Regions from separate parts of the Nocardia sp. NPDC050435 genome, predicted to be linked through region 2. Evidence: riboswitches for the same ligand, from Rfam matches in the RefSeq annotation. Region 2 holds a riboswitch; the other holds the start of a gene.
The links. A riboswitch is a leader RNA that binds a small molecule or an ion and turns the genes downstream of it on or off. The one in region 2 is predicted to bind thiamine pyrophosphate.

Region 1: it holds a riboswitch for thiamine pyrophosphate, as region 2 does, so the genes downstream of both, AB0I43_RS15550 (cytosine permease) here and thiC (phosphomethylpyrimidine synthase ThiC) in region 2, are expected to answer to the same signal.

What each region holds. Positions count from the first base shown of each region.
Region 1 covers NZ_JBFAJW010000004.1:697,428-713,123, reverse strand. The annotation lists gene AB0I43_RS15595 (acetyl-CoA C-acetyltransferase) at 1-135, shown strand, start outside; gene AB0I43_RS15590 (Bax inhibitor-1/YccA family protein) at 193-1,068, opposite strand; gene AB0I43_RS15585 (methyltransferase) at 1,207-2,358, opposite strand; gene AB0I43_RS15580 (hypothetical protein) at 2,562-3,128, shown strand; gene AB0I43_RS15575 (hypothetical protein) at 3,194-3,799, shown strand; gene AB0I43_RS15570 (DUF305 domain-containing protein) at 3,883-4,512, shown strand; gene AB0I43_RS15565 (hypothetical protein) at 4,690-5,235, shown strand; gene AB0I43_RS15560 (metallophosphoesterase) at 5,245-6,087, opposite strand; gene AB0I43_RS15555 (methyltransferase) at 6,139-6,939, opposite strand; TPP riboswitch at 7,171-7,286, shown strand; gene AB0I43_RS15550 (cytosine permease) at 7,282-8,652, shown strand; gene AB0I43_RS15545 (DUF72 domain-containing protein) at 8,669-9,556, shown strand; gene AB0I43_RS15540 (thioredoxin domain-containing protein) at 9,468-10,400, opposite strand; gene AB0I43_RS15535 (hypothetical protein) at 10,552-10,851, shown strand; gene AB0I43_RS15530 (alpha/beta hydrolase) at 10,851-12,719, shown strand; gene AB0I43_RS15525 (ABC transporter substrate-binding protein) at 12,764-14,362, opposite strand; gene AB0I43_RS15520 (hydrogenase maturation protein) at 14,854-15,696, shown strand, end outside.
Region 2 covers NZ_JBFAJW010000004.1:36,527-52,222, forward strand. The annotation lists gene AB0I43_RS12680 (SDR family oxidoreductase) at 1-501, shown strand, start outside; gene AB0I43_RS12685 (GTP-binding protein) at 661-1,806, opposite strand; gene thiD (bifunctional hydroxymethylpyrimidine kinase/phosphomethylpyrimidine kinase) at 1,916-2,761, shown strand; gene AB0I43_RS12695 (KasA/KasB family beta-ketoacyl-ACP synthase) at 2,764-4,005, opposite strand; gene AB0I43_RS12700 (TetR/AcrR family transcriptional regulator) at 4,045-4,602, shown strand; gene AB0I43_RS12705 (MFS transporter) at 4,642-6,204, shown strand; gene AB0I43_RS12710 (IMCp domain-containing protein) at 6,176-7,372, shown strand; gene thiC (phosphomethylpyrimidine synthase ThiC) at 7,351-8,988, opposite strand; TPP riboswitch at 8,995-9,095, opposite strand; gene AB0I43_RS12720 (VOC family protein) at 9,237-9,716, opposite strand; gene fahA (fumarylacetoacetase) at 9,776-10,960, opposite strand; gene AB0I43_RS12730 (homogentisate 1,2-dioxygenase domain-containing protein) at 10,957-12,153, opposite strand; gene AB0I43_RS12735 (exodeoxyribonuclease III) at 12,291-13,106, opposite strand; gene AB0I43_RS12740 (GNAT family N-acetyltransferase) at 13,140-14,102, opposite strand; gene AB0I43_RS12745 (peptide deformylase) at 14,112-14,702, opposite strand; gene AB0I43_RS12750 (DUF3263 domain-containing protein) at 14,900-15,202, shown strand; gene AB0I43_RS12755 (LytR C-terminal domain-containing protein) at 15,252-15,696, shown strand, end outside.

The DNA.
Region 1 (15,696 bases), 660 kb from region 2:
TTCGGCATGACCGGCGCCCGCATCACCACCACGCTGATCAACAACCTGCAGACCTACGACAAGCAGTTCGGTGTGGAGACCATGTGCGTCGGCGGCGGCCAGGGCATGGCGCTGGTCATCGAGCGCCTCTCCTAGTTCGGAACGCCGAAAGGGCGGCCAACCGGATCCGGTTGGCCGCCCTTTCGTCTACCGCTAGTCGTTGTTGAAGTAGCTCAGCAGGCGCAGGATCTCCAGGTACAGCCAGACTAGGGTGATGGTCAGGCCGAACGCGACGCTCCAGGCCGCCTTCTCCGGCGCCTGGGCGCGGATCAGGTCGTCGGCGGCGTCGAAGTCCAGCAGGAAGCTGAACGCGGCGATCGCGATGCAGACCAGGCTGAAGATGATGGCGATCGGGCCGCCGTCGCGCAGGCCGAAGCCGCCGTCGGTGAAGAAGCTGGCGATCAGGTTGCCCAGCATCAGCACCACGACGCCGATGGTGGCGCCGATGATCATGCGGGTGAAGCGCGGCGTGACGCGGATGGCGCCGGTCTTGTAGACGACCAGCATGCCCGCGAAGACACCGAACGTGCCGAGCACCGCCTGGGCGATCATTCCGGTGCCGCCGACGCTGATGATGTTGGCGAACACGAACGAGACGGCGCCGAGGAACAGGCCCTCGAAGGCCGCGTAGGACAGCACGATGGCCGGATTATCGGTCTTGTTACCGAAGATCGCGACCAGGGACAGCACCAGGCCGCCGATCAGGCCGACCAGCATCAGCGGGAAGGCCAGCGCGTTGTCGGTGCTGCTCGCGGACAGGATGTAGGAGACCAGCGCCGTCACCGACAGCACACCCAGGGTGAAGGCCGTCTTGGTGACGATGTCGTCGATGGTCAGCGACCGGGTGGCCGGCGCCGGCGGGGTGTAGGGCTGGTACTGCCCGGGCTGCCCGTACTGGTTCGGCGGGTACTGGTTGCCGTACGGCTGGCCCATGGGGGCACCGGGCATACCCTGGCCGAAGTTGGCGTAGCCACCGCCACCCTGCTGCTTCGGCAGGTTCTTGAAGACCGGATTGCTCGTGGTACGCAACTGCGTCCCTTTCTTCAGTCGTTGCTGCTGTTGCCGCTCGAGCGGGGTGCTCGAATGCCAACTGCCTTGTTCAACGTCTCCGGCCCTTGGCAAGTTCCCAGGTGGGGCTTACCCGAGTCGGACATATCGGACCGAACTCTACCGCTGCCGGGCGTCATGCAGGCCACGGACCGACCGAGTGACCGTGAACTTCCGGTTGCGCCCGACCACTTCGGTGCGGCCCACCATCTTCTCCACCACGCCACGGTAATTCAGGTGCGAGTTGTAGACGGTCCACAGCTCGCCGCCCGGGCGCAGCACCCGGCCGGTCTCGACGAACATCTTGATCGCGGACCCGGTGTGCACCGCGGCCCCGACGTGGAACGGCGGATTGCACAGCACCAGGTCGGCGCTGTTGTCCGCGGCCGAGGACATGGCGTCGTCGCGCACCACGGTGACCCGGTCGTCGACCTGGTTGGCCGCCACCGTCGCCCGGGCGGAGGCGACCGCGGCGGCGGACTGGTCGGTGCCCACCACCCGGATGCCGGGTCGCGCCTTGGCCAGGGCGACCGCGAGGATGCCGGTACCGCACCCGAGGTCGATGGCGTCGCGGGCGTCGGGCTTCATCAGGCGCAGGTGTTGTAGTAGGAATCGGGTGCCGATATCCAGGCGCGCACCCGAGAACGCCGCACCGTGCGCGACCACGTCCAGGGCGAGATCCTCGATCCGCTCCACCATCGGGAACCGGGGCTCCCCCACCGGTTTCGGGCCCGAGACCTGCAGCGTGCGCGACTTCTGCCGACCGCGGCTGGCGCGCACCTCCGAAAAGTATTCGGCCAGGACCTCGTTCATGGACTTGGTCAGGTATTTGTCCCGGCCGCCCGCGATCACCACGACTTCCGGGTCGGCGTAGCGCGCGATGGCGTCGGCGACCTCGGCGAGCCCGGACAGCACGCGGGGCAGCCGCAGCAGCACCACCCGCGCGTCGGCCAGCAACTTCTCGTTGAGCCCGTGCGCGACATAGCGATCGGCGAGGCCGAGGGTGCGGGCGTTGTTGGCCAGCGCGAGTTCCCCGGTGTAGAGGTCCTGGTGCACGCGGACGTCGCGTAGATCGTGCGCGGCGATGACGCCGAGCGTCAGCGCGCCGTAACTGTCGCCGACGACAGCAACCTTTCCGCTATGTTCAGCGAAGAGGTGCTCGCCCGCGACATCGAGAATCAGCCGGTCCGCGGCATCGACGGCGTAGAGGTTCAGCGCCTCCACGTCCGGATACCGCCGCAGCCGGCCTAGGACATCCTCGACATCTCCCACACGTCAAGTGTGCTAGATCGTTGCCCGAATGTCTCATTCACCCCGGCCAATCGGCCCGATCGGTTTTCCGGAGATTTTCGCGAGCTTTGAAATGCCAAGCCTCACATTGCAATTCGTCATACTGGAACAGGTGTGAAAGGAGCTGCGCGACACGACGATTGCTGATCCCCCCGAAGCGGGCTCCGATCATTAACATCAGTCCCATGCGTAACACGATGCTGGTGCTGATCGCGGTCTCCGCGACCCTGCTGGCCGGCTGCGACAACCGCGGCACGGAAACCACGTCCCCGGACACCACCAGCACGTTCATCGACGCCCCCGCCCAGGTCCCGGGCGACGCGCTGCCCAAGCGCCAGGCGCCGTCGGGTGACGCGGGCCTCACGGTGACCGGTATCCGGATCGGGCCACAACCAGGCTTCGACCGGGTCGTCTACGACCTCGGCGGCCGCGGCGCCCCGGGCTGGACCGTGCAATACGCCGACCGCGCCGTGCAGGACGGCAGCGGCAAGGCCGTCGAGGTGGCCGGCCGGTCGATCCTCGAGGTGCAGATCACCGGCTCGGCCTATCCGTTCGACAGCGGCGTCGAGCCGTACGCCGGACCCGACCCGGCCACCGACCCGGGCGCGCCCGGCATCGCCGGGGTCTACGGCAGCGCGGTCTACGAGGGCACCACCCAGTCCTTCATCGGCGTCCAGGCCGATCGGCCCGCTTTCACCGTCAGCACCCTGAGCAATCCGACCCGCCTGGTGATCGATATCGCGACCCGATAGGCCCAGGCCCGATACGGGCTAGGGGTATTTGCGAGGCCGCGCGCGGCGTGGCTACACTCGGGCCCGTGGTCGACCAGCATCCACTGCTTCGAGCGTCCGGGGCCACCCGGCTGCTCGCGGTGCTGGCCCTGCTCGCGGGCATCGTCGCGATGCACGCGGGGGTTTTCACGGTCGGCCATTCCGGCGGTTCACACGCCGAGCACGCCGCCCCCGCGAGCGAACACGGGCACAGCCTGCCCGCGCCCGTCAGCGACTCCGGCCACGACGCCCCCGCGCAAGACTCCGACCGACCCGCGCTCGCGCCGGTTTTCGGCCACCCCACGGCCGCAATCGCAGTCGCGACGGAATCCAGCCACGCCGTCCACGCGCCCACGACGGATTCCGGGCGCACTGCGGCCACACCCACGCAGGGCTCGGGCTACCCTGCGGCCCCGCACTCGGGACCGGCGTGCGGTGGCGCGGGTTGCGATACCGGGCATGCCGGATTGCACGGGTGCGTGTTCATTCTGACCGCGCTCGGTTCGGCGCTGCTGCTCGTTCTGCTCTATTACGTGGCCGTCGAGCGGGCGGCGGGCCGTCCGAGACTGCCGTGGCACTGGCGGGCCGAGCGGGAACGCCCGCCGCCCTGGACTGTCCTATCCCTGGCCGAATTGTCGATTCTGCGGATCTGATGGGCACTCGCCCGCGCCGCGCCCTGCGCGCCGGCGACGGATCGGCCCACCCGAATCACCTCTAATTCCCCAGGAGTACAGCCATGTTCACCAGTCGTACCCGAATCACCCTCGCCGTCGCCGCGATCGGCCTGATCGCCGCGGGCTGCGGCACCGACGACTCCGACCCGATGCCCGGCATGGACCACGGCGCGACGTCCACCAGCGCGGCGGCGCCGGCCGCGCCGGGCGCCCGGACCGATTTCAACGACGCCGATATCGCCTTCCTGCAAGGGATGTATCCGCACCACGCCCAGGCTGTCGAGATGGCGAAGCTGGTGCCCTCTCGCAGCCAGAATCCGCAGCTGCTCGCGCTCGCGACGGCCGTGGAACAGGCGCAGGCGCCGGAGATGCAGCAGATCAGCGCGCTGCTGCAAAGTTTCGGCAAACCGGTGCCGAGCGCGTCCGGCGACCACAGCGGGCACGGCGCCACCATGCCCGGCATGATGTCCGCCGAGCAGCTCGACGCGCTGCGCGCCGCCTCCGGCACGGCGTTCGACCGGCAGTGGCTGGAGATGATGATCCAGCACCACCAGGGCGCGATCGCGATGTCCGACACCGAGATCGCGAACGGCGTCAACCCCGAGTCGGTGGCGCTGGCCCGCGCAGTGATCACCGCCCAGCGCGCCGAGATCGACACAATGAACGGCATGCTCGCCGGTCTGCCCGGCTGACCTGGGCCGCGCCCGGCCCGGGACCAGCCGGTCCCGGGCCCTGCGGGGTACGGACCGGTCTCGGTTGGCGACCCACCTGACGGGAACGCCGCCGACCCAGTACCGTCGAAACGTCCGATTCGCGCACCGCGCTGCGTCATCGGTCGGGCTCCCCGAGGAATGAGAGAGGCGTACACGATGCGACGACTAGAGCGCGCCGGCCTGGCCGCCACGGCGGCCGCGACCGCGATCGGCATCATCTTCCTCGGCGCCTGCTCCCAACAGATCTCGGGTTCGGCGCAAGCCAATCAGACCGAGCTGGCCTCCTACACCTCCGAGGTCACCGCCTCCTCGATCTCCTCCTCGATCGCGGCCTCCTCGTCCAAGGCGGCCGCGGTGGCCTCGGCCATCGAAGCCGCCTGCGACACCTTCGCCGCGGTGACCGCCAAGTCGATCGCCTCCTTCAACGCCTACATCGACGCCGGTGAATCCAATGCCGCCGATGTGGACGCCAAGGCCACCGACGCGGTGAACACGCTGCGCAGCGGCGCCACCGAGCTCACCGCGAAGCTGGCGCCCGAACTGCCGCCGCGCATCGCCGATCCGCTGCGGACCTACCGGGACGACAGCAACACCGTCGCCGACAACGTGGAGCGCCGGGTGAACGTCGACGCGCTCAACGCCTCGGTGGACAAGTTCAACGCCAGCAAGAACACCGCCCGCGACGCCTGCCTGGCCGGATAGCGGCCCGGCTCAGGCGATTTCGAGCCGGGCGGCGCGCTCCGGCGCGTACGGCAGCGGCAGCACCAGCCAGGAGTCGGCGGATTCGTAGCCCGCCGGCCCCGACGCCTCCGGATCCGCGCCCAGCCCTTCCACCCGGGTGTCGCCGATCTGGTCGGTGTAGCGGTAGTGCAGATGGCCGTGCAGCAGCAGCCGGGGCCGCAGCGCCTCGGTGACGCGCTGGATCCGATCCTGGTTCGGCAGGCACTCGGGCAGGTTCTTGCGGTTCCAATCCGGTTCGGCGGCACGCGGTTTGTCGTGGGTGAGCAGCACGTCGACCGGCGAACTGTCGGCCGCGAGCAGGGCCTCGCATTCGGCGTCGGTCATCTGTTCCTCCGGGAACCACAGGGTGCCCTCGGTCACCGGGCGGCGGCCCGAGCCGAACTGCCTGCGGCGCTCGGCTTTCCAGGCCCGGTGCGCCTCGGCGGCCAGCCGCCAGGCCTTGTCCACGGAGTAGGCCCCGCCGAACGCCGCGAACCGGGTGCCCGCCCAGGTCCAGCGGTGGCCGCGCGGCGCGTAGCGAATGTTGCGCCGGCACACCAGGAAACCCTCGTCGTCGGGTTCGGCGCCGTAGAGCTCGTGCACCAGGGCCGACTTGTCGTGGTTGCCGTCCAGGAAATACACCTGGACCTGCTTCTTGCGCGCCGTGCGGTCGACGACGTCGAAGTAGCGCCGACCGGCGGCGGTGTGCTCCCAGGCGCCGAAATCGCCGAGCACGAAGAGCTTTTCGCACTCCTGACGCGCGGCGACGTCCAACAGGTGCACGGCGTGGGTGGTGTTGCCGTGCAGATCCCCGGTCATCAGAACGCTCCCCATCCGGCAATCATCGCAGCTCGCGGACCGGGCGGCATCCTTATTTCCGGCTGGTCAGGCGGCGGCGCGGCCCGTCGTCGTGTAGATGCGCAGCGACCACAGGCGCAGGTCCGGGCGGGTGAACGCCTCGCGCAGCGTGTCCAGATCACCCGGGGCCAGACCGGCCGCGCTGAGCGGACCGGCCAGCAGCAGTGTGTGCAACCGGAACAGCGCGCAGCCCGGGCTGCCGCCGGGCCAGATCTCCCCGACGCCGGTGGCCCGGACGTCGGCCAGCCCCGCCTCATGGAAGACGGCGGGCGCGCGGCGAGCCCAGGAGAAATCGACGCCCACCAGGTCGGCCAGGGCGTGCATGGCCTGCGCGAAGCGGGTGACGGCGGCGGCCGCCTCCGGATCGGGGGCGGTGATGACGAAATCCCGCTGCGGGCCATCCCAATCCGAGACCACCAGCACCCCGCCGGGCGCCAGCGCGGCGGTGAGCCGGCGCAGCACGGCCTCGCGCTCGGGCAGGTGCATCAGGACCAGCCGGACGTGGATGAGATCGAAGGTGCCGGGCAGCGCGTCGGCGCGGACGTCGTGGCGGCGGATCTCCAGACTCTCGTGCGGCGGAATGTGGTGCGGTTCCAGATCGGTGGCCAGCACGGTGCCGGTCGGCCCGACGGCGGCGGCCAGCCAGTGCGCGATGTCGCCGTTGCCGGCGCCGATGTCCCAGCAGCGCCAGCCGCTGGTCACCCCCGTCGCCCGGAGTGTGCCGACGGTGTGGCGGTTGAGCAGTTCGCAGAGCAGGCCGAACTGTTCGGCGGCCTTGTCACTGTCGTTGTCGAAGACGTATTCACCATGGACCGGAGCGGCGCGCATCAGGACTACCCCCGAACGTCGACGTTGGTACCTCTATAGGAAACCCAGCGCCGCGCGAAAACAAGCCCCAATCCGCCGCTATCGGTTCCGCTCCGGGTTCGGCGAATCCTCCACCCCGGCAGCACCCGCGCAGCCTACCGATCGGTGGTCCGCACAAAGGCCCGCGACCCTGGTGGGCAGGGACGACGAGACATCCCACGAATGCGCGGGACACGTGTACTATTCGGCCGAACCAACCACCGCGGGAGCTCGGGCACGGCCGGGCTGAGAGGGCGGGCTCAACGCTCCGCCGACCGCATGAACCTGTTCGGGTAATGCCGGCGTAGGGAAAGTGCTCGACACATGTCTGTTTCTTCCACCTCGAAAACTCCGGCGCACGAGGCGCCGCTCACCCTCGACGAGCCCGCGCCCCGGGTGCTGTCGTTCTGGGATCAGAGCGCGTTCTGGGCCAATCTCGGCGTCAGCCTGTTCGCGTTCTCCGGCGCCTACACGGTGCTGGCCCCGAATACCGAGGGTGCGCTGCAACTGTCCATCGCGGCGGGCATTCTCGCGATGATCATCGGCACCCTGCTGGGCGGGCTCATGCTCGGCCTGGCCGCGGTGCCCGGCGCGCGCACCGGCAAACCCGCGATGGTGCTGCTGCGCGGACTGTTCGGCGCGAAGCTCAGCTACCTGCCGACGGTGCTGAACATCGCCCAGCTGATCGGCTGGGGCACCTTCGAACTGATCGTCATCGGCAGCGCCGCCGAGGAGCTGTTCGGCGGCGGCCCGCGCTGGCTCTACGTGGTGGCGGCGGGCCTGATCACCACGGCCCTGACGATCTGGCCGCTGGGTTCGGTGCGGATGCTGCGCCGCTTCGTCACCGTCGGCGTGGTGATCGCGCTGGCCTGGTTCTACATTCAGTTCTTCCGGGCCGGTATCCCGGATCTGACCACGAACCCCGGCCCGAAGGGCAGCGGCCCGTTCGGGGTCGACTGGAACCTCTTCTGGATCGCCACCGACGCGGCGCTGGCCGTCTCCATCTCCTGGATGCCGGTGGCCGCCGACTACACCCGGCACTCCAAGAGCACCCGCGCGGCGTTCGGCGCGGCCAGCGGCTCGTACGCGCTGACCCAGATCGTCGCCTACATCCTGGGGCTGCTCGCGCTCGCCCTGGCCACCGGCGACAGCGGCGTCTACGGACCGTTCCTGCACGTCACGCTGGGCGCTTTCTTCTTCTTCATCCTGGTGTTCCGGGAGGCCGATCAGTCCTTCGCCAACGTGTACTCCACGGCCATCTCGATCCAGAACCTGTGGCCGCGCATCGACCGGCGGATCCTGTCGATCGGCCTCGGCGTCCTGATCACCCTGCTCGCGCTGTGGCTGCGGATGGACGACTACTTCGGCTTCCTCGGCCTGATCGGCTCGGTGTTCGTGCCGCTGCTGGGCGTGCTGGTCGCCGATTTCTTCCTGCGCGCCAAGGGAACCTGGAACACCGAGCCGGACGCGCCCTCGCGCTGGGGCATGGTGTTCGCGTGGCTGGTCGGCCTGTCGGTCTATCAGCTGATCAACCCGGGCGACGCGGGCGCCTGGACCCGCTTCTGGATCCAGGTGCAGGAGACCCTCGGCTTCACCAAGCAGGCGTGGATGAGCGCCTCGCTGCTGTCGTTCCTGGCGGCGGGCCTGGTGGCCTGGCTGGTCGGCCGCGTCGCGAGCGCGCGCACGCCGCGATAGCTGCCACCATGGTCGGATGGGCGAGATCCGGATCGGCACCTCGGGCTGGGTGTACCCGCCGTGGCGGGGCGTGTTCTATCCGCAGGGGTTGCCACAGCGCGGCGAACTCGCCTATCTGGCCGGGCAACTCGACTCGGTAGAGATCAACGGGTCGTTCTACGCGCTGCAGAAGCCGGCCAGCTACCAGAAGTGGGCGGCGCAGACCCCGGACGATTTCGTGTTCGCCGTCAAGGGCAGCCGCTTCATCACACACATGAAACGGCTGCGCGACGGCGACACCCTGCTGTCGAACTTCCTGGCCTCCGGGGTGCTCGCGCTGGGCCCCAAGCTGGGGCCGCTGCTGTGGCAGCTGCCGCCGAATCTCGCCTTCGACGCCGAGTTGCTCGGTGATTTCTGCGCGCGGCTGCCGCACAGCACGGCCGCGGCCGCCGAGATCGCGAGCCGGCACGACGAACGCGTCGACCCCGCCTGGCTCGACGCCGGCGGCGACCGGCCGGTGCGGCACGCCCTCGAGGTCCGGCACCCCAGCTTCGACACCCCCGAATTCCCGGCTCTGCTGCGGAAATACGGGGTCGCGCTGGTCGTGGCGGACACGGCGGGTAAGTTCCCGTTCCTCGAGGAGACGACCGCCGATTTCACCTACGTGCGCCTGCACGGCCACGAGGAGCTCTACGTCAGCGGCTACACCGACGAGGGACTCGACCTGTGGGCCGCCAAGATTCGCGAGTGGGCGCGCCACGGCGACGTGTACGCCTACTTCGACAACGACGCCAAGGTGATGGCGCCTCGCGACGCGCTCGCGCTGCGCGCCCGGCTCACAGATGCGGCTCGATCTCCGCGACCAGATGATTCTTCCCGCCGAAGCCGATCACCCGGTGGATCTCGACGCCGTCGCGGAACATGAGGATCGCGGGGATGCCGCGGAAGTTGTAGCGCTCCCAGATCCCCTCGAACTTGTCCACATCGATCTTGCGGATCAGGACCCGGCCGGCCCACTGCCCCGCCAGCTCGGCCAGCACCGGCGTCACCTGGCGGCACGGCCCGCACCATTCGGCCCAGAAGTCGACGAGCAGCGGGACGCCGGTGGAGCTTTCGGCGGCGATGTCGTCGGGGGTGATGGCGGTCAGCTGATCGCGTGCGGCCAGATAGATCTGGTGGTCGCGGGCTTCCTGGGCCAGCACGTCGGCGGCGACGGCCGTGCCGTGCGCACGCACCCACGCCGTCAGCTCGTCGTAGCGCGGGCCCGGCTGCTCGTGCTTGCCGGCGGCCGTGTTCAGCGCCTCGGTCAGCGCTTGCAGCGCCGCGCGCAGCTGCGGGCCCTGACCGGTCAGGTCGAAGGCGCGGGCCAGCACGACCTCGCCGTCGCGCCCCACCTCGAGATCCTGCCAGAGCCGGACCACGTACTGCTCGTCGTCGGTGACGCGCCAGCGCACCTGGACCTCGCGCAACTGCGCGGCCTCGCGCGCGAGCGCCTCCTGCTCGGACAGCCGCGTGCCGTGCGCGCGCACGTACTCGGCGAAGACCCCGAACTCCGGCGAACCGGGCCCGGCGCCGAGCTGTTCCTGCAACGCGTCCAGCAGCGCGCGGTGCACCTCGGCCGCGTCGGCGCCCCCGGCCTCGAGGTCGAAAGCCGCCCAGCGCCCGACGAATCCGCCCTCGGTTTCGGCGAGCCGCACGCCCTCGAGCAGCCGCACTACGTAGATTCCCGATTCCGGTAATTCGACGGTGAACTCGTGATCGTGCTCCATCCGAACCCCTCCCAGCGCCGGCGCACAAGACCGGAATTCTATCAGCGGCACGGTCTCCCGGGCGGGCTCTCGCGGAAGGTGGAACCGATCTCGGCCGCGCTGCGTCGAAGAAGAGTGAGCACACCGGTCTGGCGATGACGCAGGGAGAGTTGTGGGCGACGAGGCGCAGTTCGGGGTACGGCCCGAGCAGTTGACGAACATTTCCGCGACTTGGCGGCGCGAGGCCGGCGATCTGACGGGCCTGGTGTGGTCGGCCCTGGCCGAGGCCGGCGGCGAAGGCAGCGCGGTGCTGGCCGCGGTGCGCGAGAGCGCGGATCCGGCACGGCAGGCCGCGGCCGCCATCGCGACCAGGTTCGGCACGATGGCGGATCTGCTGGACCGCTTCGCGGGGAATATCGCCGAGCGCGACGCCGAGATCGCGGCGGAGTTCACGAAGTTGGAGGCGCGCTGATGCGGCCGACGTTCACCCAGCTGGCGGGCTGGAATCTGGAGGGGCTGCTGCGCGCGGCGAAGATCGCCGACGAGAACGCGGTGGCCCTGTTCGATTCGCTCACCGACTCCGCCCGGGCGGTGGACGCCGCGCAGGAGTGGCGCGGCCAGGCCAGGGAGGCGGCTTGGCGGCGCACCAACGAGGAGATCGATCACGCGCACGAGGTGCGCGGCCTGCTGGTGCAGTTCGCCGACGAGGCCACCGACGCGCACCGCGAATTCGACACGGCCCGCACCTATGTGCTGGCCCAGCGCGCGGCCGCGCAGACCGCGGGCTGCGTGGTGGACGACGCCGGATATGTCACCCACCCGGACAGCGCGAACACCGAAGCCGGTGTCTTCCAGCTCAATATCCTCGCCGGCCTGGATCAGATCGAGCGGGTCGACGGCGGTTACGGCGAGCGGCTGCGTGCCATCCAGGCCGATCTCGCCGCGATCCGGGACGGTCAGCAGGACATCCTGTTCCAGGGCACCCGCCGCGACCCGGACGAGGTGGTGACCCAGCTGGCCGCGATGACGGCCGACCAGCGGGCGGCCGCGATCGCGCAGCTGAGCCCGGCCGACCTCCGTGCGCTGGTGCTCGCGAATCCGGACGTCATGGGCAATCTCCACGGCGTCCCGTTCCCGGTGCGCATCGCGGCCAACGAGATCAATCTCCGCAACGCGATCCAGCAGGAGAAGCACAAACCGAACCCCGACGAAAACCGGGTGCGACGGCTGGAGAGTTTGTTGGAGCCGATCGACGATCCGACCGAAACCGACCGGGTGCCGGGTGTTTCGGAGTCCGACCGCAAGCCCGAACTCGCCCTGGTGCGCACCGCCGGCGTCGATCCCGCCGCCGACACGAAGGTGGACCGCAAGTTCGTCATGTTCCGGGCCGACGAGGGCAGCGGGCACATGATCGAGATGGTCGGCGAGTTCACCGCCGACACCAAGGGCGTCGGCGTCTACGTGCCGGGCACCTCGACGAATCTGGACGGCGCCGCGTCCAACCAGGCCGCGGCCTGGAACCTGGCCGATCAGACCGGGGGCCCGATATTCCTCTACATGGAGGGCGATTTCCCGCAGGATCTGGGGCCGTCGGGTGCGATGGATCCGCGGTACGCCGCGGACATGGCGCCCAAACTGGTCGAGTTCGGCAAGGAGGTCGACCGGGAGGTGGCGCGGCAGGCGCCGGGCACCCCGGTCACCTATGTCGGCCATTCCTACGGCGGTTCGATCGTCGGCACGGCCGAGCAGCAGGGCCTGCGCGCCGATCGCATCCTGCACGCCTCCTCGGCGGGCACGGGTGTCGAGGACAAGCCGTGGCAGAACCCGAACGCGGCCGTGCAGCGCTACGCCATGACGGCCCCCGGGGATTTGATCGGCGCCGCCCAGTCCGCGCCGCGCGACACCGGGCTGCCGTCCTGGCTGGATCTGCCGGGCATTCCGGAGCGCAACCCGCACGGCGGTCATCCGCAGGGCACCGATCCGGACGAGCTGCCCGGCGTCACCCGTCTCGATACCGGCTATTACGCCGATTACAACGGCGACGGCAAGCAGGAACCCGTGTTCGGCACCGACGGGCACGGAAAGTACTGGGACGACCCGAATTCCACGGCATTCCGCAATATCGCGGGCGTCATCTCCGGCGGTGAAGTGCACGCGTATGTGGAGCGCGGCATCGAAACCGACTGGGTGGACATCGATCTCGGTGACGACGGCGACCTGAAGGACGAGGTCGCCGATCTCGCGGCGGCGCTGGCGGCCCAGCGGCTGGGCAAGCAGCCCTACGCCGACCCCCGCGTCACCGACAACCCCGACCTCGGGCCGAGAATCCTGGTGTCCTGAGCTACCGGGTGTTCGGGGGCCTGCCGTGGCAGACCCCCGAGCGCCTACTTCTCGATTCCTTCGAAATCGAACAGGCCGTTCCAGGCGAGTTCGGCTTTCTTCACCTTTTCCGAACGCCCGGCATTGGCGACGTAGTCGAGCACCGGGATGTCCACCATGTCGCGCAGCATCAGGGTCTGGGCCTGCGCGATGATCTTGTACGACTCGTCCAGCGACGGCGCCGCGAGCGCGTCGTCGAACAATTTGTCCAGCTCGGGATTCTTGTAGTCGACGTTGTTGGTGCCGGAATAGCTGTAGTAGTTCGCGCTGAGGAATTGCATCATCGTCGGGTAATCACCCTGCCAGCCGTAGCGGAACGCCTTGCCGATCGTGCGCCCGGTGATCAGCGTGCGAATATCCTTGAAGGTCGGGTACGGCACGCCGATCGCCTCGATGCCGAGCACGTTCTTCACGCTGTTGGCGACGGCCTCGATCCATTCCTGGTGCCCGCCGTCGGAGTTGTAGGCGATTTCGTAGCGGCCCGACCAGGGTGCGATGGCCTCGGCCTGGGCCCACAGCTTCTTGGCCTCGTCCGGGTTGAACTTCAGCGCCTCGGCGCCGGGCAGGTTGCCGTTGAAACCGGGCAGCGTGCTCGCGGTGAAATCCCGGGCCGGGTTGCGGGTGCCGTGGAAGATCTTGTCGCAGATCTGTTCCCGATTGATCGCCATCGAGATGGCCTTGCGGCGCAGCACGCCTTCGGGTCCGGAGAAATGCGCCACATTGGACTGGACGCCGATGTGCTGGTTCTGCGCGGTCGGCTTGGTGATCGCGCGATCGCCGAGGTCGTTCTTGTAGGTGGCGATCGCACTGGACGGGATGGTGTCGAGGGTGTCGAGATTGCCGGCCTGCAGATCCGCGTAGGCGGTCTCGAAGGTCTGGTAGTGCACGAAGCGCAGGCCCTTGTTCTTGGCCGGGCGTCCGCCCTGGTAGTCCGGGTTCACGTCGAGATCGATCTTGACGTTGTGTTCCCAGGTCTTGAACTTGTACGGGCCGTTGCCGATCGGGGCCTCACCGAAGGCCTTGATGTCCTTGAAGGCGGCGTCGGGCAGCGGATAGAACGGCGAGTAACCCAGCCCGATCTCGAAATCGATGGAGGGGAACTGCAATTCGACGGTGAAGGTGCGGTCGTCGACGACCTTCAGCCCCGCCATGGTCTGCGCTTTGGGCGGGTCGGAGGAGACGTCGTCGAAGCCGAGAATCGGTGTGAACACATAGCTTTGCAGCTGGGCGTTGGTACCGAGCGCGGTGTAGTTCCAGGCGTCGACGAAGTTCTTGGCCTTGACCGTGGTGCCGTCGGTGAACTTCCAGTCCGGCTTGATGGTGATCTTGTAATTCTTGCGATCGGTGGTTTCGATCTTCTCGGCCATCTCGTCGTGCGCCTGGCCGTCGGCGTCGTAGTATTTCAGCCCCGCGAACAGGCGGTCGACCACGCGGCCGCCCTGGTTCTCGTTGGTATTGCCGGGCACGAGCGGGTTCTGGGGTTCGCCGCCGTTGGTGGTGACGATCCCCTCGGCCGCACTGTCTTCCGTGCCGCAGGCGGACAGGCCCAGGCTTGTGGCCAGTAGCACCGCCCCGATCAACGCGCCAGCTCTTGTGAATCTCACTGCGTTCTCCTGACATCGAGCAGAACCGGGGCGACCCTCATCCGATTTGCCCCGGAATATATTCGGACAGTAGCGATTCCGGGGCCGACCTGTCCCGAAATCGAAACAGCTTGTTTTCGATTTCATCGCGTACAACGGCCGCGCCGCCGATCGCGTACAGCAGCTAAGAATTGGCTAATTCGATCGCGCACATCGAATTCCGAGATCCGGGGGCACCGGCCCGGCCAACACGCGGCAATCACCTGAGGTGCGATCCAGAACAGATCGGAGTACCCAGGAGAACCCAAACTTAATCAACATGTTCTAAAGAACACATTAGCCAGCGGCTATCACTGCGTCTTCGAGCCCTCGAAAACCCTTGCGGACCAGCGGTTTCGCTGATGTATCGCGCGGCCGGGCGAAGTCGTTTCGGCGAACGCCAAAGTGCATAACGGCTTGATTACGGTTAACTTCCCCTGGTGCAGAACCGGACAACCGGGACGCCACCAACCATGTCGCACGAAATCCGCCTGATGGAGTATCCCTTGCGCATCCTGCTGGTCGCCAGCGCCTTCAACAGCCTCACCCAGCGCGTCCATACCGAATTACGGGACCGTGGACACCACGTCGGGGTCGAATTGGCGTTGGGCGATGATCCGTTACGGGCGGGCGTAGCGCGATTCCAGCCGGATCTGATCCTCGCGCCGATGCTGACCCGGGCGATTCCCGAGGACATCTGGACCGAGCACACCGTGCTCATCGTGCACCCGGGCCCGAAGGGCGATCGCGGTCCCTCGTCGCTGGACTGGGCGATCAGCACCGGCGCGCCGGACTGGGGCGTCACCGTGCTGCAGGCCGTCGCCGAGATGGACGCCGGGCCCATCTGGGCCTCGGTGCCGTTCCCGGTCGCGCCGGTGGGCAAGAGCGCGCTGTACCGCAACGAGGTCGCCGACGCCGCGCTGACGGCGGTCCTGCTGGCCGTGCGCCGCTTCGAGAGCGGCACGTTCGTGCCGGAACCGCTGGACTACGGCCGTCCCGACGTCAAGGGCGAGCTGCGCCCCTATCACGCGCAGCCGAACCGGCGCATCGATTGGACGGCCGACGACACGGCGACGGTGCTGCGCAAACTCCGGGCAGCCGATTCCCAGCCGGGCGTCCTCGATGAACTGTTCGGCCGCGAATTCTTCCTGCACGGCGGGCACAACGAGGACGAACTACGCGGCCAGCCCGGCACGGTGATCGCCACCCGCGACGGCGCGATCTGCCGGGCGACCATCGACGGCGCGGTGTGGCTGCCGCAGCTGCGGGCCCGGCGCCTGCCGGGCGGACCCGCCACCTTCAAACAGCCCGCCGTC
Region 2 (15,696 bases):
GATCTGCTGCGCGTCGTGGAAGGCGATGTGTACGACGCGGCCTCGGTCGAGCGGGCGGTCATCGGGCAGGACGCGGTGATCGTCGCTCTCGGTGACGACCGCAAGGGCCAGGTCCGCTTCGGCGGCACCAAGGCGGTCATCGAGGCGATGAACCGGACCGGGGTGAAGCGCCTGATCGTGCAGTCCAGCCTGGGAGTCGGCGACAGCCGCCCGAACCTGAACTTCCTGTGGAAGTACATCCTGTTCGGCATCGTGCTGCGCAAGGCCTACATCGACCACGGTCACCAGGAGGAGCTGGTGCGCGCCAGCGCGGTCGACTGGACCATCGTGCGGCCCGCCGCCTTCGCCGACGGCCCCGCCACCGGTACCTACCGCCGCGACTTCGGCCCGGGCGAGAAGGGCTTGCAGCTGAAGATCGCCCGCGCCGACATCGCGGCGTTCTACCTGGAGCAGCTGACCGACCCCACCTATGTGCGCCGCGCCGTGAGCATTTCGAACTGAGTGCGGCGGCCATGATCCGGCCGGCCCGCGCGCACGGACCGCCTGCGACCCGCGACCCGAAAGGGCGCGGGTCGCAGACGTTTTCCGGCCTGGGCTGTGCCGCCCCTCACGATCGGCGCAGCAGACCGGGGAGTACCCCGCGAGCGCGGAGCTACACCCTCAGGCGTGCTCGTGTAACGCACCCCACGCCGGGAAGGGATCCGGCAGACTGCGCCAGAGTGCCTGGCCGCCCGCGTATTCGGCGTCGGACAGCAGCGCCGAGTCGAGCAGTTCCCGCACCTCCTCGGCCGCCAGCCGCACCCCGATGAAGACGAGTTCCTGCCCCGCCGGAATCTCCAGTCCCGACCACCACGCCGCCGGTTCGAAGGTCAGATTCGGACCGGCCTGCGACCACACCGCGGCGAGCTCCGGGCGGCTGGCGAGCCAGCAGAAACCTTTGCTGCGCAGCATCCCGCGCAGCTGATCGAGCGCCGCGGCCAGGCGTTCGGGATGGAAGGGCCGGTCGGCGGTATAGGTGAGACTGCTGATGCCGTATTCCTCGGTTTCCGGAACGTGCCCGCCCGCGAGCTCTTCGGCCCAGCCCTCGGCCGCGGCCGCGACGACCGGGTTGTAGCGGCCGGTCCCCAATACCTCGGCCAGATCGACCGCACCCCGAACGGTCCGCAGCACCCGGGCCCGCGGGTTCAATCGCCGCACCGTCGCCTCCACCGTGCCCGCCGCGGTCGCGCTCACCAGATCGGTCTTGCTGATCAGCAGCACATCCGCGAATTCCACCTGGTCCACCAGCAGGTCCGCGATGCCGCGCTCGTCGCCCGGGCCGGCCTGCAATTCCCGGTCGGCCAGCGCCTGGCCGCGCACCACCTCGGTCAGGAAGGTGCTGGCGTCGACGACGGTCACCATGGTGTCGAGCCGGGCGAGCGAACCCAGGGAGAACCCGTCCTCGAATTCCCAGTCGAAGCTCGCGGCCACGGGCATCGGCTCGGAGATGCCGGTGGACTCGATCACCAGGTGATCGAATCGGCCCGTCCGGGCCAGCCGGCCCACGGCTTCCACCAGGTCCTCGCGCAGCGTGCAGCAGATGCAGCCATTGGTGAGTTCGACCAGCTTCTCCTGCGTGCGGTCGAGGTGGCCCTGCCCGGCGATCAGCGCGGCGTCGATGTTCACCTCGCTCATGTCGTTCACGATGACCGCGACCCGGCGGCCCGCGCGATTGGCGAGGATGTGGTTGAGCAGCGTGGTCTTGCCCGCGCCGAGGAAACCGGACAGCACGGTGACCGGCAGGCGGGTGTCGGAAGCAGCAGTCATTCCATAATGATAATGGTTTTCATTTAAGCGGCGCCGTGCGGGCAGGAACCGGCGGAAATCCGGGGACGCGGGGGTGTCGGGCACGGCGACTGGTCGTAGGGTCGGGGATGTGAAATTGCTGCCGCTTCCCGACCCGGGGCAGACCCCTGTTCGAGTCCTGACCATCGCGGGCACCGACTCCGGCGGTGGCGCCGGAATCCAGGCCGATTCGCGCACCATGGCGCTGTGCGGTGTGCACGCGCTCGTCGCGGTGGCGGCGGTGACCGTACAGAACTCGGTCGGTGTGAGCGGCTTCCACGAGATCCCGCCGGAAATCGTGGCCGATCAGGTGCGTTCGGTGGTCGGCGACATCGGCGTCGGCGCGGTCAAGACGGGCATGCTCGCCTCCACCGCCATCATCGAGGCGGTCGCCGCGGTCTGCCGGGAGGTGGGCATCGGTCGCGACGCCGCCGTTCCGCTGGTCGTCGATCCGGTCGCCGCCTCCATGCACGGTGATCCGCTGCTGCACGAATCGGCGCTGGACGCGGTGCGGCACACGCTGTTTCCGCTCGCCACCGTCGTCACCCCGAACCTGGACGAGGTGCGGTTGCTGACCGGCGTCGAGGTGGTCGACGACGCCAGCGCCCGCCGGGCCGCCGAAGCGCTGCACGCGCTCGGCCCGCGCTGGGCCATCGTCAAGGGCGGGCACCTGCGCTCCGCGCCGACCAGCACCGATCTGCTCTTCGACGGCGATCGGTTCCTGGAGTTCAGCGCGCCGCGCATCGAGACCGGCAACGACCACGGCGGCGGCGACACCATGGCCGCGGCCATCGCCTGCGCCCTGGCCAACGGCTACGAGGTGCCCGACGCGGTGGAATTCGCCAAGGAGTGGACCCGCCGCTGCCTGGCCGCCGCCTACGATCTCGGCGCGGGCCACGGGCCGGTCTCCCCGCTCTGGCGCCTGTCCGCGGACTGAGCTCACGCCGTCCCGAAGGCGAGCGCGACATTGTGCCCGCCGAAGCCGAAGGAATTGTTCACCGCGTAGTCGACACGCTGCGCGCGGGCCGTGCCCGCCACGATGTCCAGGTCGATCGCCGGGTCGCGGTGGTCGAGATTCAGTGTGGGCGGGACGATCCGGTCGCGCAGCGTGAGCAGGGTGAGGATGGATTCCAGCGCGCCGACCGCGCCGATGGAATGCCCGAGCGCGGATTTCGGCGCGTAGACCGACGCGTGCGGGGTGACCGCGCTGATCGCCGCGGCCTCGGAGGCGTCGCCGATCGGCGTCGAGGTGGCGTGCGCGTTGACGTGCCCGATATCCGAAACCTCCAGTCCCGCGGACTGAATCGCCTTGCGCATGGCGCGGGCCGCGCCGCTGCCACCGGGCTCGGAGGCCACGATGTGGTAGGCATCGGAGGTGATGCCCGCGCCCAGCACCCGGCCGTGGATCGCGGCGCCGCGGGCGCGGGCGTGCGCCTCCGATTCCAGCACCAGCAGCGCCCCCGCCTCCCCGAAGACGAAGCCGTCGCGGTCCCGGTCGAACGGCCGCGACGCGCGCTGCGGTTCGTCGTTGCGGGTGCTCATGGCCCGCATCATGGCGAAACTCGCGATCGGCACCGCGTCGATGTGGCCCTCGACGCCGCCGGCGACCACCACGTCGGCCTCGCCGGTGCGGATCAGCCGCCACGCGTGTGCGATGGCCTCCGAGCCGGACGAGCAGGCCGACACCGGCGCGAAAACGCCGCCCCGCGCGCCGATTTCGAGGCCGACGGTGGCGGCGGGACCGTTCGGCATCACCATCGGCACCGCCATCGGGGACACCTTCCGGTAGCCGCCCGCGCGCATCGCGTCGACCGCGGTGATGAGCGCGTCGGCTCCGCCCAGCCCGGTGCCGATGGCCACCGCGAGCCGCTCGCCGTCCGGTTCGGGCGCGCCCGCGTGCTGCCAGACCTGGCGGCCGAGCAGGAGCGCCAGCTGTTCGACGTAGGACATCCGGCGCTGTTCGAGCCGGGTCAGCTCCGCGCCGGGGTGTGCGGTGAGCGTGCCGCCGATGCGCACCGGCAGGTCGTACTCGTCGACGAAATCGCCGTGCAGCGGGCCGATTCCGCTGTGCCCGGCGAGCAGCGCGGACCAGGTGGCCTCGGCGTCGCCGGCCAGGGCGGTGGTCGCGGCGTAGCCGGTGACGACGACGTCCCTAGTTTCTGAAGCGATTGTTACAGTCACGAGGACATGGATACCTGTAGCACTCGCTACAGTCAACCCATGGCCCGCCCACTCGACCACGCCAAACGCGCCGAACTGCTCGCCGGTGTCATCGCCTACATCGCCGCGCACGGTCTCGCCGAACTCTCGCTGCGGCCGCTCGCCGCCGAGCTCGGCACCAGCTCACGCATGCTCATCCACTACTTCGGCACCAAGGAGGAACTGCTGGTGCAGGCGCTGGCCACGCAGCGCCCCGACATCGCCGCCGTGTTCGCCGATGTCTCCGGCGCGCCCGCGCTGCGCGCCCGGCTGACCGCCTTCTTCGAGGCCAACGTGTCCGGGGGCGGCTCGACCAGCGTCCGGGTGCTGCTCCAGGTGCTCGGCGCGGCCTGCGCGCCGGCCGGTCCCTACGCGCGCTACGCCCACGAGGCGATCGCCGTGTTCGTCGGCGCGCTGGCCGCCGCGCTGGCCCGTCTCGACTCCGTCGAGGATCCGGAAGCCGTTGCCACCCTGCTGATCTCCGGGCTGCGGGGCATCATCCAGGACCGCCTGATCACCGGCGACGTCGAACGCACCACCCGGGCCGCGCAGCGCCTGATCGCGCAGAACATCCGCTAGCCGAGCGTGGGTAACTTGATGTTTGCTGAATCTGGGTAAATGCTGGCATCGACGCGTCCGTTCCAGGAAGGGGTCGATGTGACGGCGAATGCGCCGGAGCGGAAATTCGGGGCCACGCGCTGGCTGATGCTGGCGGTGCTGTGCGCGAGCCTGCTGCTGGTCGCCATGGACGCCACCATCCTCAATGTCGCCCTGCCCTCGCTCATCGACGACCTGCACGTCGGCCAGCTCGCGCAACTCTGGATCATCGACGTCTACGGTCTGGTGCTGGGCGGCCTGCTCATCACCACCGGCGCGGTGGGCGACCGGGTCGGCCGGAAACTGTTGTTCCTCAGCGGGTTCGTCCTCTTCGGCGTCGCCTCCGTGGTCGCGGCCACCGCGCAGAGCGCGGGCCAGCTGATCACGGGCCGGGTCCTGCTCGCGCTGGGCGGCGCCATGGTGATGCCCTCGACGCTGTCGCTGATCCGCAACATCTTCACCGATCCCAAGGAGCGCACCCTCGCCATCGGCATCTGGGCGGCCGTCGCGGGCGCGGGCGCCACCATCGGCCCGATCGTCGGCGGCGTGGTCGTGGAGATGTTCGGCTGGGCGTCGGCGTTCTGGCTGAACGTGCCCGTGGTGGTGCTCACGGTGATCGCGGGCGCCTGGTTGCTGCCGGAGTACCGCTCGCCGCAGTCCGGGCGGCTGGACTGGCTCGCGGCGGCGCTGTCCATCGCGGGCATCGTCAGCCTGGCCTGGGGCATCAAGCACATCGCGAAAGGCGAGGCGGGCGCGCTGGATTGGGGTCTGTTCGTGCTCGCGCTGCTCCTGCTGGCCTGGTTCGCCCGGCGGCAGTTGCGCTCGGCCGACCCGCTGCTCGACGTGCGGCTGTTCCGCAACGGTCCGTTCCTGGCCGCCGCGCTGGCGACCCTGCTGGCCATGCTCGCCATCGGGGCGGCGCTGTTCCTGATCTCGTTGTGGCTGCAATACATTCACGGCTATTCGCCGTCGCAGGCCGGGCTGCGCACCATGCCCTCGGCGGTCACCCTGCTGGCGGCCTCGCTGTCCACGCCCTGGCTGATGCAGCGCCTGGGCGTGCGCGCGGTGCTAGCGATCGGGCTGGGCGCACTGGCCCTGGGCTTCCTCGCCCTGGCGCTGAGCCCGGAGCCGACCACGTATCCGGTGATCGCCCTGGTGTTGGCCACCTTCGGGCTCGGTGACGGCCTCGCCGTCACCGCGGCCGCGGCGGTGCTGGTCTCGGCGGTGCCGCCGGAACGCGCGGGTCAGGCGGGCGCGGTCTCGGAAACGAACTACGAGCTGGGTATCGGCCTCGGCGTCGCGCTGCTCGGCAGTATCCATGCCCGCGTCTTCACCGAGAACATGCCCGGGGCCGGGCTCCAGGGCGCCGCGCTCGAGCAAGCGCGCGGGTCGGTCGGCGGCGCGGCCGAGGTGGCCTCGGAGGTGGATCCGGCCACCCGCGACCAACTGGTGGCCGAGACCGGGCACGCCTTCGACGTCGCGCTCACCACCACCGCCTATATTTCGTCGGCGCTGGTGGCCGTGGTAGCCGTGGTGGCGGTGTGGCTGGTGCCGCGTGGATTTCGCATCACCGGCAGCCATTGACAAATTCGCATTTCTCGGGCAGTGCCGAAATGAATTGATTTGCAGTTCTCCAACGGTTATCGACAATTTGCCGATTCGTTTCCGGACGCCATTTGATCCCTGGTTGAATGACCAGGGGTTCCAGCCGAGTAATTCGAAGGGGAGACACGGACGATCGAATTCCATTGGAGGCATGATGGCCAGCAGCGCGAACGGAAAACCCACCCGCCGGACCGGTAGAGCGCGGACCACGATGCGCGTGGTCGGCGACGAGGTCCGGGCGCCCGTCACCGTCGAGCGCGTGCGCACGCAGCCGGACGTGCGGATCGTCGACAAGGTGGTGCGCCGGCGCGTGCGGATTCCGCGCCGGGTGGAGCAGCCGGTCGTCCGGATCGTCGACAAGGTCGAGAAGAAGCCGGTCCGGGTGCAGCGCATGGTCGAGCGGCCCGTGGTGGAAATTCAGGACAAGGTGCTGGAAAAGCACGTCACCGTCGAGCGCCGGACGCACAAACCGGTGGTGCGGATCGTCGACAAGGTCGTCGAGGTGCCCGTGCAGCAGATCCGGGAGCGGGTGGTCGAGCAGCCCGTGGAGAAGGTGATCCAGCGGATCGTGCAGAAGCCGGTCATCAAGATCGTCGAGAAGATCGTCGAGGTGCCCGTCGAGAAGATCGTCTACAAGGTCGTGCGGCGGCCGGTGGAGAAGGTCGTCCGGATCTACGAGGACAAGCCGGTCATCAAGATCGTGAAGGTGCCGCGCAAGGTGGTGCACCAGAAGGTGGTGGTCGAGCCGGTGACCAAGGTGGTCACCAAGACCGTGCGCAAGGTGGTCGAACAGCCGAAGGTGGTGCAGAAGACCGTCCACAAGACCGTGAAATGGGAAGTCGATCGGATCGTGGAAAAGCCGCGGATCAAGGAGAAAGTGATCACGCGCCCGGTCGAGCACTCGGTCGAGAAAATAGTGGAGCGCCCGCGCGTGAAAGTGCGGACCACCACCAGAAATGTGGAATGGGTTGTCGACGAGGTCGTGGAGCGCTCCACGCCGGTCCGCCGGTCCGGGCGGCGGACGGCCGCGCGCGGCACCGCGATCGAGCAAACGGTGCCGCGCACGGCCACGCCGGTCGTCAAACAGGCGGTGGAGCCGATGATCGGTAAGTGGCCGCCCTACCCTCAGGACACGACCGGCAGGTAGACCTTGCCGCCCTGCCCGGCGAACTCCGCGGACTTCTCCGCCATGCCCGCCTCGATCGCCTCCACATCGGTGAGACCCTGCCGCTCCGCGTACTCCCGCACGTCGGCGGAGATGCGCATGGAACAGAACTTGGGGCCGCACATCGAGCAGAAGTGCGCGGTCTTGGCCGGCTCCGCGGGCATGGTCTCGTCGTGGTACTCGCGCGCGGTGTCCGGATCCAGCGACAGCGCGAACTGGTCACGCCAGCGGAATTCGAAACGGGCCTTGGACAATTCGTTGTCCCGGTCCTGCGCGTGCGGGTGCGCCTTGGCCAGGTCGGCCGCGTGCGCGGCGATCTTGTAGGTGATCACGCCGACCTTCACGTCGTCGCGATTCGGCAGTCCCAGATGCTCTTTCGGGGTGACGTAGCAGAGCATCGCGGTGCCCGCCTGGGCGATGATGGCCGCGCCGATGGCGGAGGTGATGTGGTCGTAGGCCGGGGCGATATCGGTGGCGAGCGGGCCCAGCGTGTAGAAGGGGGCCTCCTCGCAGAGTTCCTCCTCCAGCCGTACGTTCTCCACGATCTTGTGCATCGGCACATGGCCCGGGCCCTCGATCATCACCTGCACGCCATGCGATTTCGCGATCTTCGTGAGCTCGCCGAGGGTGCGCAGCTCGGCGAACTGCGCCTCGTCGTTGGCGTCGGCGATGGAGCCGGGGCGCAGCCCGTCGCCGAGGGAGAAGGTGATGTCGTAGCGGGCCAGGATCTCGCAGAGTTCCTCGAAGTGCGTGTACAGGAACGATTCCTGGTGATGGGCCAGGCACCACGCCGCCATGATGGAACCGCCGCGCGAGACGATGCCGGTGACGCGCTTGGCGGTCAGCGGGACGTAGCGCAGCAGCACGCCGGCGTGCACGGTCATGTAGTCCACGCCCTGCTCTGCCTGCTCGATCACGGTGTCGCGGTAGATCTCCCAGGTCAGCTTGGTCGGATCGCCGTTCACCTTCTCCAGCGCCTGATAGATCGGCACGGTGCCGACCGGGACGGGGGAGTTGCGCAGAATCCACTCGCGGGTCTCGTGGATGTTCTTGCCGGTGGACAGGTCCATGATGGTGTCCGCGCCCCAGCGGGTCGCCCACACCATCTTCTCCACCTCCTCGGCGATCGAGGAGGAGACGGCGGAGTTGCCGATATTGGCGTTGATCTTGACCAGGAACTTCTTGCCGATAATCGTCGGCTCCAGTTCCGGGTGGCGGTGGTTGGCCGGGATCACCGCGCGGCCGGCGGCGACCTCCTCCCGCACCAGTTCGGCCGGGACGCCCTCGCGCGCCGCGATGAAGCGCATCTCCGGGGTGACGATGCCCTGGCGCGCCCAGGCCAGCTGGGTGGGGGGTCCCTCGACCTCGGGCTTGGTCCAGGTGTCGCGCAGCTTCGCCAGGCCCGCCTCCAGATCGATGGCGGCGGTGTCGTCGGTGTACGGGCCCGAGGTGTCGTACACGTCGAAGTGCTCGCCGTTGGTGAGGTTGATGCGCCGCACCGGAATTCGCAGCTCGTCCACCTCGAGGTAGTGCTTGACGCTGCCTTCGATCGGCCCCGTGGTGACGGTGTCGATGGTTTCGGACGTGGTGGTGCCCATGATGTCTCCCTACGCCGGCATTACCCGGTCAGGTTCATACGGTCGACGGCCCTGAGCGCCCGGAATAGGGCTAGCCGTCCTCTCAGCCCGCTGGTGCGAGCCCCCGTTCGGTGTGCAGTTTTCCGGCCCGACCATACCCGTCCGCTACCGTCCGGCACGCACCGAATGCCGGATTCCGTGCGATCCGCACAACCGCGCCAGCGGATCTCCGAGGGGTGCTCGGAGGATCCGCCACCCCGCGCGCGGCGTCAGCTTCCCGTGTTCTCGTAGGCGTCGCGCATGGCCTGCACGTCGATCTTGCGCATGCCGAGCATGGCCTTGGTGGCGCGGTCGACGGCGGCCTGGTCGCCGACCAGCAGCGCGTTGGCCTCGGCGGGCCAGACCTGCCACGGCACGCCGTACTTGTCGTTGAGCCAGCCGCATTCGATCTCCTGGCCGCCGTCGGCCAGCAGCGCCTCCCAGAGCCGGTCCACCTCGGCCTGGCTGTCGCAGTTGATCAGCAGCGACATGGCGTGGGTGTAGCTGTAGTCGCCGCCGCCGTTGATGGCGGTGAAGCGCTGGCCGGCCAGTTCGAAGTCGACGGTCATGACCAGTCCCGCCTCGCGCGGCCCGGCCTCGCCGTAGCGCTGCACGTCGGTGATCTTGGAGTCGGGAATCAGCGAACAGTAGAACTCGGCCGCTTCCTCGGCCTGCGTGTCGTACCAGAGGTTGGTGACGATCTTCTGCATGACGAATCCTCCTGATCGGGTGCACGGATCTCTGTCTTGACTACCCGGGCGCCCCGAATTCATCGCCCGGGCGCGCCGTGGGCGGGCCGGATCCGGCCGCGGACTTCGCCCAGTCCGAGGCGGCGCCGGTCCGGGCCGGGTGCCGAGGCGGTGAGGACGATCTCGTCCCCGTCCTCCAGGAAGGTGCGTTTCTGGCCGTTGACCCGCACGGGTTCGGTGCCGCCCCAGGACAGTTCGATGAACGAGCCGCGCTCATCCGGTGCCGGGCCGGAGATGGTGCCCGAGGCGTAGAGATCGCCGGTGCGGGTGGCCGCGCCGTTGGCGGTGAGGTGCGCGAGCATCTGCGCGGGGGACCAGTACATCCGGGAGTACGGCGGGTAGGCGACCGCCGCGCCGTCCCAGTGCACGGTCAGCGCGATGTCCAGGCCCCACGGGTCGGCGGCGCGCAGGTAGGGGAGCGGGTCCGGGGTCTGGGCGGGCAGCGGGATCCGGGCCGGGGCCAGGGCGGCCATCGGGGTGATCCAGGCCGACAGCGAGGTGGCGAAGGACTTGCCGAGGAACGGGCCCAGCGGCTGATACTCCCAGGCCTGGATGTCGCGGGCCGACCAGTCGTTGACCAGGGCGACGCCGAAGACGTGTGCGTCGAAGTCGGCGATGTCGATCGGGCGGCCCAGCTCGGAACCCACACCGACGACGAACCCCAGCTCCGCCTCGATGTCCAGCCGCGCGGACGGGCCGAAATCCGGTGTGCCCGAATCGCTCCGGCGCTGGCCACAGGGCCGCACGATATCGGTGCCGGACACCACCACGGTGCCCGCGCGACCGTGGTATCCGACCGGCAGGTGCCGCCAATTCGGCAGCAGCGGTTCGGAATCCGGCCGGAAGAGGCGGCCGAGGTTGGTCGCGTGGTCCAGGCTGGCGTAGAAGTCGACGTAGTCGGCCACCTCGATCGGCAGCTTCAGGGTGACCTCGGCCAGCGCATGCACTGCCGCGTCCGGTATCTCGGCGGCGGCCAGGCCGCACACCCGCTCGCGCACCTCCTGCCAGCGCTGTGGCCCCTGCGCCAGAAAGGGATTCAGGCTCGGTGCGGCGAAGATCGGATCGTCCAGTGCCGCAGCCAGATCGATGACCGACGCACCCAGCCGGACGCCGACCCGATAGGGTCCGCGCGCCGGCGCGAACACGCCGTAGGGCAGATTGTCCGGGCCGAACAGCGAATCCGGCGCCACCTCGATCCGCGTCATCGCGGCCCCCGCCCCGACCAGGTCCACGCATAGTCCGGATCTTCACAGGCCAGGGCGCCCTCCCCGAGTTCCAGCGGCCGGAAGGTGTCGACCATGACGGCCAGCTCGTCGAACGCCTCCAGCCCGATGCTGCGCTCGTAGGACCCGGGCTGCGGGCCGTGCGCGTAGCCGCCGGGATGCACCGAGACCGAGCCCTGGCCGATGCCGGAACCCTTGCGCGCCTCGTAGTTTCCGCCGCAGTAGAACATGATCTCGTCGGAGTCGACGTTGGAGTGGTAGTACGGCACCGGAATGGACAGCGGGTGGTAATCCACCTTGCGCGGCACGAAATTGCACACCACGAAGTTGATCGCCTCGAAGGCCTGGTGCACCGGCGGCGGCTGGTGGATGCGGCCGGTGATCGGCTCGAAATCGGCGATGTTGAAGGTGAGCGGATACAGGCAGCCGTCCCAGCCGACCACGTCGAAGGGATGCGTCGCGTACACCATGCGGGTGCCCGCGACCTGACCGCCGGGGCGATGCTTGACCAGCACCTCGACCTCGCCGCCGGTCTCCAGCAACGGCTCGGCGGGCCCGTGCAGGTCGCGCTCGCAGTACGGCGCGTGCTCGAGCAGCTGGCCGAATTTCGAGAGGTAGCGTTTCGGCGGGGTGATGTGGCTGCTCGCCTCGATCGTGTACGCGCGCAACGGTTCCGGACCGGACGGCAGCCAGCGGTGCGTGGTGGCGCGCGGGATCAGCACCTGGTCGCCCTGGCGGACGGGCAGCGGGCCGAAGACCGTCTCCAGCACCGCCGCGCCCGATTCGACATAGACGAGTTCGTCGCCGATGGCGTTGCGGTACAGCGGCGACGGCTGCTTCGCGACCACGTAGGAGATGCGCACGTCGGCGTTGCCGAGGAGCAGCCGGCGCCCGGTCACCACGTCGGTCACCGCCGGGACGTCGCCCGGGAACAGCTCGTGCAGGCGCAGATGACGGTGCCGCAGTGGATGATTCGGCGTGGTGCGCTGATCGGGCAGCTCCCAGACCGTCGCGTCGACGATGGCGGGTGGCAGGCCGCGGTGATAGAGCAGTGAGGAATCCCCGGAGAAGCCCTCCTCGCCCATCAACTCTTCGTAGTAGAGGTTGCCCTGCTCGTCGCGATGCTGGGTGTGCCGCTTCGGCGGCACCGAACCGACCTGCCGATAGAACGCCATGCCCGCATGGTAGTGAGCGGCTCCGAAATCTGTCAGCATATCGACGGCCAGGCTGGCAATCCGTCAGATTTCCGGCCTATAACTCGAATATTTGCCTATCAACTGCCACGTATTGTCGGCCGGTTCCAGCCGCTGTGTCAGTCGGTGAACTCCGCGATCACCGGCGCGTGATCGCTGGCGCCCTTGCCCTTGCGCTCCTCGCGGTCGACCCCGGCCTCCTTCGCCGTGGCGGCCAGCGCCGCCGAGGCGAGGATGAAATCGATGCGCATTCCCTCACGGCGCGGGAAGCGCAATTGGGTGTAATCCCAATAGGTGTAGACGCCCGGCCCGGGCGCGAACGGACGCATGACATCGGCGTAGCCGCTGTCCAGGAAGGCCTGGAACGCCTCGCGTTCCGGTTGCGAGACATGGGTTCTGCCCGCGAAGAAGTCCATCGACCAGACGTCCTCGTCGCGCGGCGCGATGTTCCAGTCGCCGACCAGCGCCACCTTGGCCGCCGGATCCGCCGTCACCCAGTCGGTCGCCGACTTACGCAGGGCGGCAAGCCATTCCAGCTTGTAGGCATAGTGCGGATCGGTGAGCGTGCGGCCGTTGGGCACGTAGAGGCTCCACACCCGCACGCCGCCGCAGGTGGCCCCGAGCGCCCGCGACTCCACCACCGGCGCGCTGATCAGCGACTCCCCGGCGTCCTTGTCGAAACCCGGCTGTCCCGGGAACGCCGGCTCGACGTCGGCCAGGCCCACCCGGGAGACGATCGCCACGCCGTTCCACTGGTTGACGCCCAGGTGGGCCACCTCGTAGCCGAGTTCGTCGAAGCGCTCGAACGGGAACTGGTCGTCGCGGCACTTGGTCTCCTGCAACGCCAGCACGTCGATGTCCTGGCGATCCAGGAACTGCGCCACCCGGTCGATCCGGGAGCGGACGGAATTGACGTTCCAGGTCGCCAAGCGCACGAAAAGCCTTCTTTCGGAATCGTATTCGGGGAGTTACCGGGGCGCCGCGTACCGGTAGGAGTGGTGCTCGAGGAAACCCAGATCGCGATACAGCGCCAGCGCCGCGGGATTGTCGGCCGCCACCTGCACGTAGGCGTGGGTGGCGCCCCGGGCATGACCCCAGCGGATCAGTTCGGCGCACACCAGCGCGCCCAGCCCGTGCCTACGATGCGCCGACTGCACCGCGAGGCAGCTCACGCCGACCCAGCGGCGCAGGTCCGGCGCGGTGGTGACCGCGGCCCGCCCGATGGCGATCGGGTCGGGCACGCCCAGCGCGGCGAAGCCGACCTTGCCGTCACGCACCGCGGTCAGTACCTCGGGCACCGGCTGGCGCGGCACCGCCAGCAGCGCCGGATTCTCGCCCCGGTAGCGGTGCAGATCCAGCCAGGCGGTGTCCGGCTCGGAGACCGTGCGCACCATCGGCGGGCCCTGCGGGAGCACGAAATTGTCGATGTCGATGCCCAGCACGACGGTCTCGTTCCAGGTGCGCCAGCCCTGCGGGACCGGCGCCAGGCGATCGGGCAGCAGCAGCTGGAACGGCAGGCCCTGATCGGCGTACCACTCGGCGATGCGGTGCAGCGTCTCCGCCGCCAGCACCGCGGGCTCCCCGGAACGGCCCAGCGGCGCGGCCGAATTGGCGCGGTGGGTGTAGCCCCGCCCGGCCCGCAGCAGCCAGCCGTCGATCCACTGCTGCCGCTCGCCGGGCCAGCCGTCGGCCGCCGCCGTTTCCAGCGCGCGGATCTCCCGGGTTCTGATCGGTCTGGGCCCCAGGGCCTTGAGGGCGACGACCTGCTCGGCCGGCACCGACACGTGCTGATCGTCGCCGACTCTGATCGTCACCGGATCCAGCGCCACCAGTTCGCCGATCACGTCGGTCAGCGGCGGCGTCGACCCGGCGGGCAGCCGGTAGCGCAGGACCACCCGGGCGCCGAGCGGGATCGCGGGTTCAGTTGTCATCTATCCAATTCAGTCGTCGTGGCCGAAGGGGTCCGGCACGGTCCCCGGGATCCAGCTGAGACCCGGTGTGCCCCAGCCTTCCCGCTTGATGGCCTTCTTCGCCGCCCGCGCGTTGCGGCCGACCAGCACGTCCACGTACAGGAAGCCGTCCAGGTGCCCGACCTCGTGCTGCAGCATGCGGGCGAAGAAGCCCTTGCCCTCGATGTCGACCGGATTGCCCTGCTCGTCGGTGCCGGTGACCCGGGCCCAGTCGGCGCGGCCGGTGGGGAACTGGAAGCCGGGGACCGACAGGCAGCCCTCGTCGTCGTCCTCCGGGTCCGGCATGGTCTCGGGGATCGCGGAGGTCTCCAGCACCGGGTTGATCACCGCGCCCTTGCGGCGGGTGGCGGTGCCGTCGTCGGCGATGTCGGGGCAGTCGTAGACGAACAGCCGCAGCGGCACCCCGACCTGGTTGGCGGCGAGGCCGACGCCGTTGGAGACGTCGAGCGTCTCGTACATGTCCGCGATCAACTCCGCCAGTTCCTCCGGTGTCTGGGTAACCGGTTCGGTCGGGTTGTGCAGAACGGGGTCACCGACGATCACGATGGGGAGGACTGCCATGGGAAACAAGCCTAACCGGTGCGCCGGCGCGCCTCCGGGGCGGAGGCCGGGCGCTCGCGGGGTCCCGGACACGCCGCTGACCGTGGGGTAACCAACACGCCGGGTTCGAGGCCCTAGTACCCCGGGCGCGCGTGGTTGAATGATCCGCGACGTAACGGCACCATTTTCGTCTGGTGGTAACTCGGCGAGGGAGCAGGATGGACGGCGCAGCGGCTCGGAATCTCGAGACGGTAACCGAGGGGGAGAGCAGCGGCCTCAGTCGTCGCGAGCTCGACATCCTGGCCTTCGAGCGACAGTGGTGGAAATACGCGGGCGCCAAGGAAGAGGCCATCCGCGAGCTGTTCTCGCTCTCGCCCACCCGCTACTACCAGGTGCTGAACGCGGTCGTCGACCGGCCCGAGGCGCTCGCCGCCGACCCGATGCTGGTGAAGCGGCTGCGCCGATTGCGCGCCAGCCGGCAGAAGGCCAGAGCCGCCCGCCGCCTCGGATTTCAGGTATGACAACCCGGGTTGCGTTCGTCAAAGCTGAACTGCGGCTAGGGTCGTGGACGTGAGTTCCCCCAATCCCACCTCCGGCGGGCCCCCGTTGCGCGCGCTGGCGATGGTGTTGATCGCGCTGGCCATCGTGTTCGCCGGGCTCGGCGCCATGTCGCTGTCCAATTCCGACTCCGGCACGGTGGCCGAAACGCCGTCCAGCACACCGAAAGCGGTGCCCCCGGCGACCACCACGGCGCCGCGCTCGACCGCGCCCTCCACCGTCGCGGCCGGCACCGGCGCGGAGACCTCTGCGGTGACGTCCACCACAGTGCCGCCCACGACCACACCGCCGGCGCCCACCACGACGGCGCCACCGCCGCCGCCTCCGGCTCCCACGGTGAATCGTGCTGTGCCCGTGCGCGTTCTGAACAACAGCCTGGTCGCGGGCCTGGCCGCCACCACCGCCGCGGAGCTCACCGCCAACGGCTGGACGAACGTCTCGCCGGGCAATTACGCCG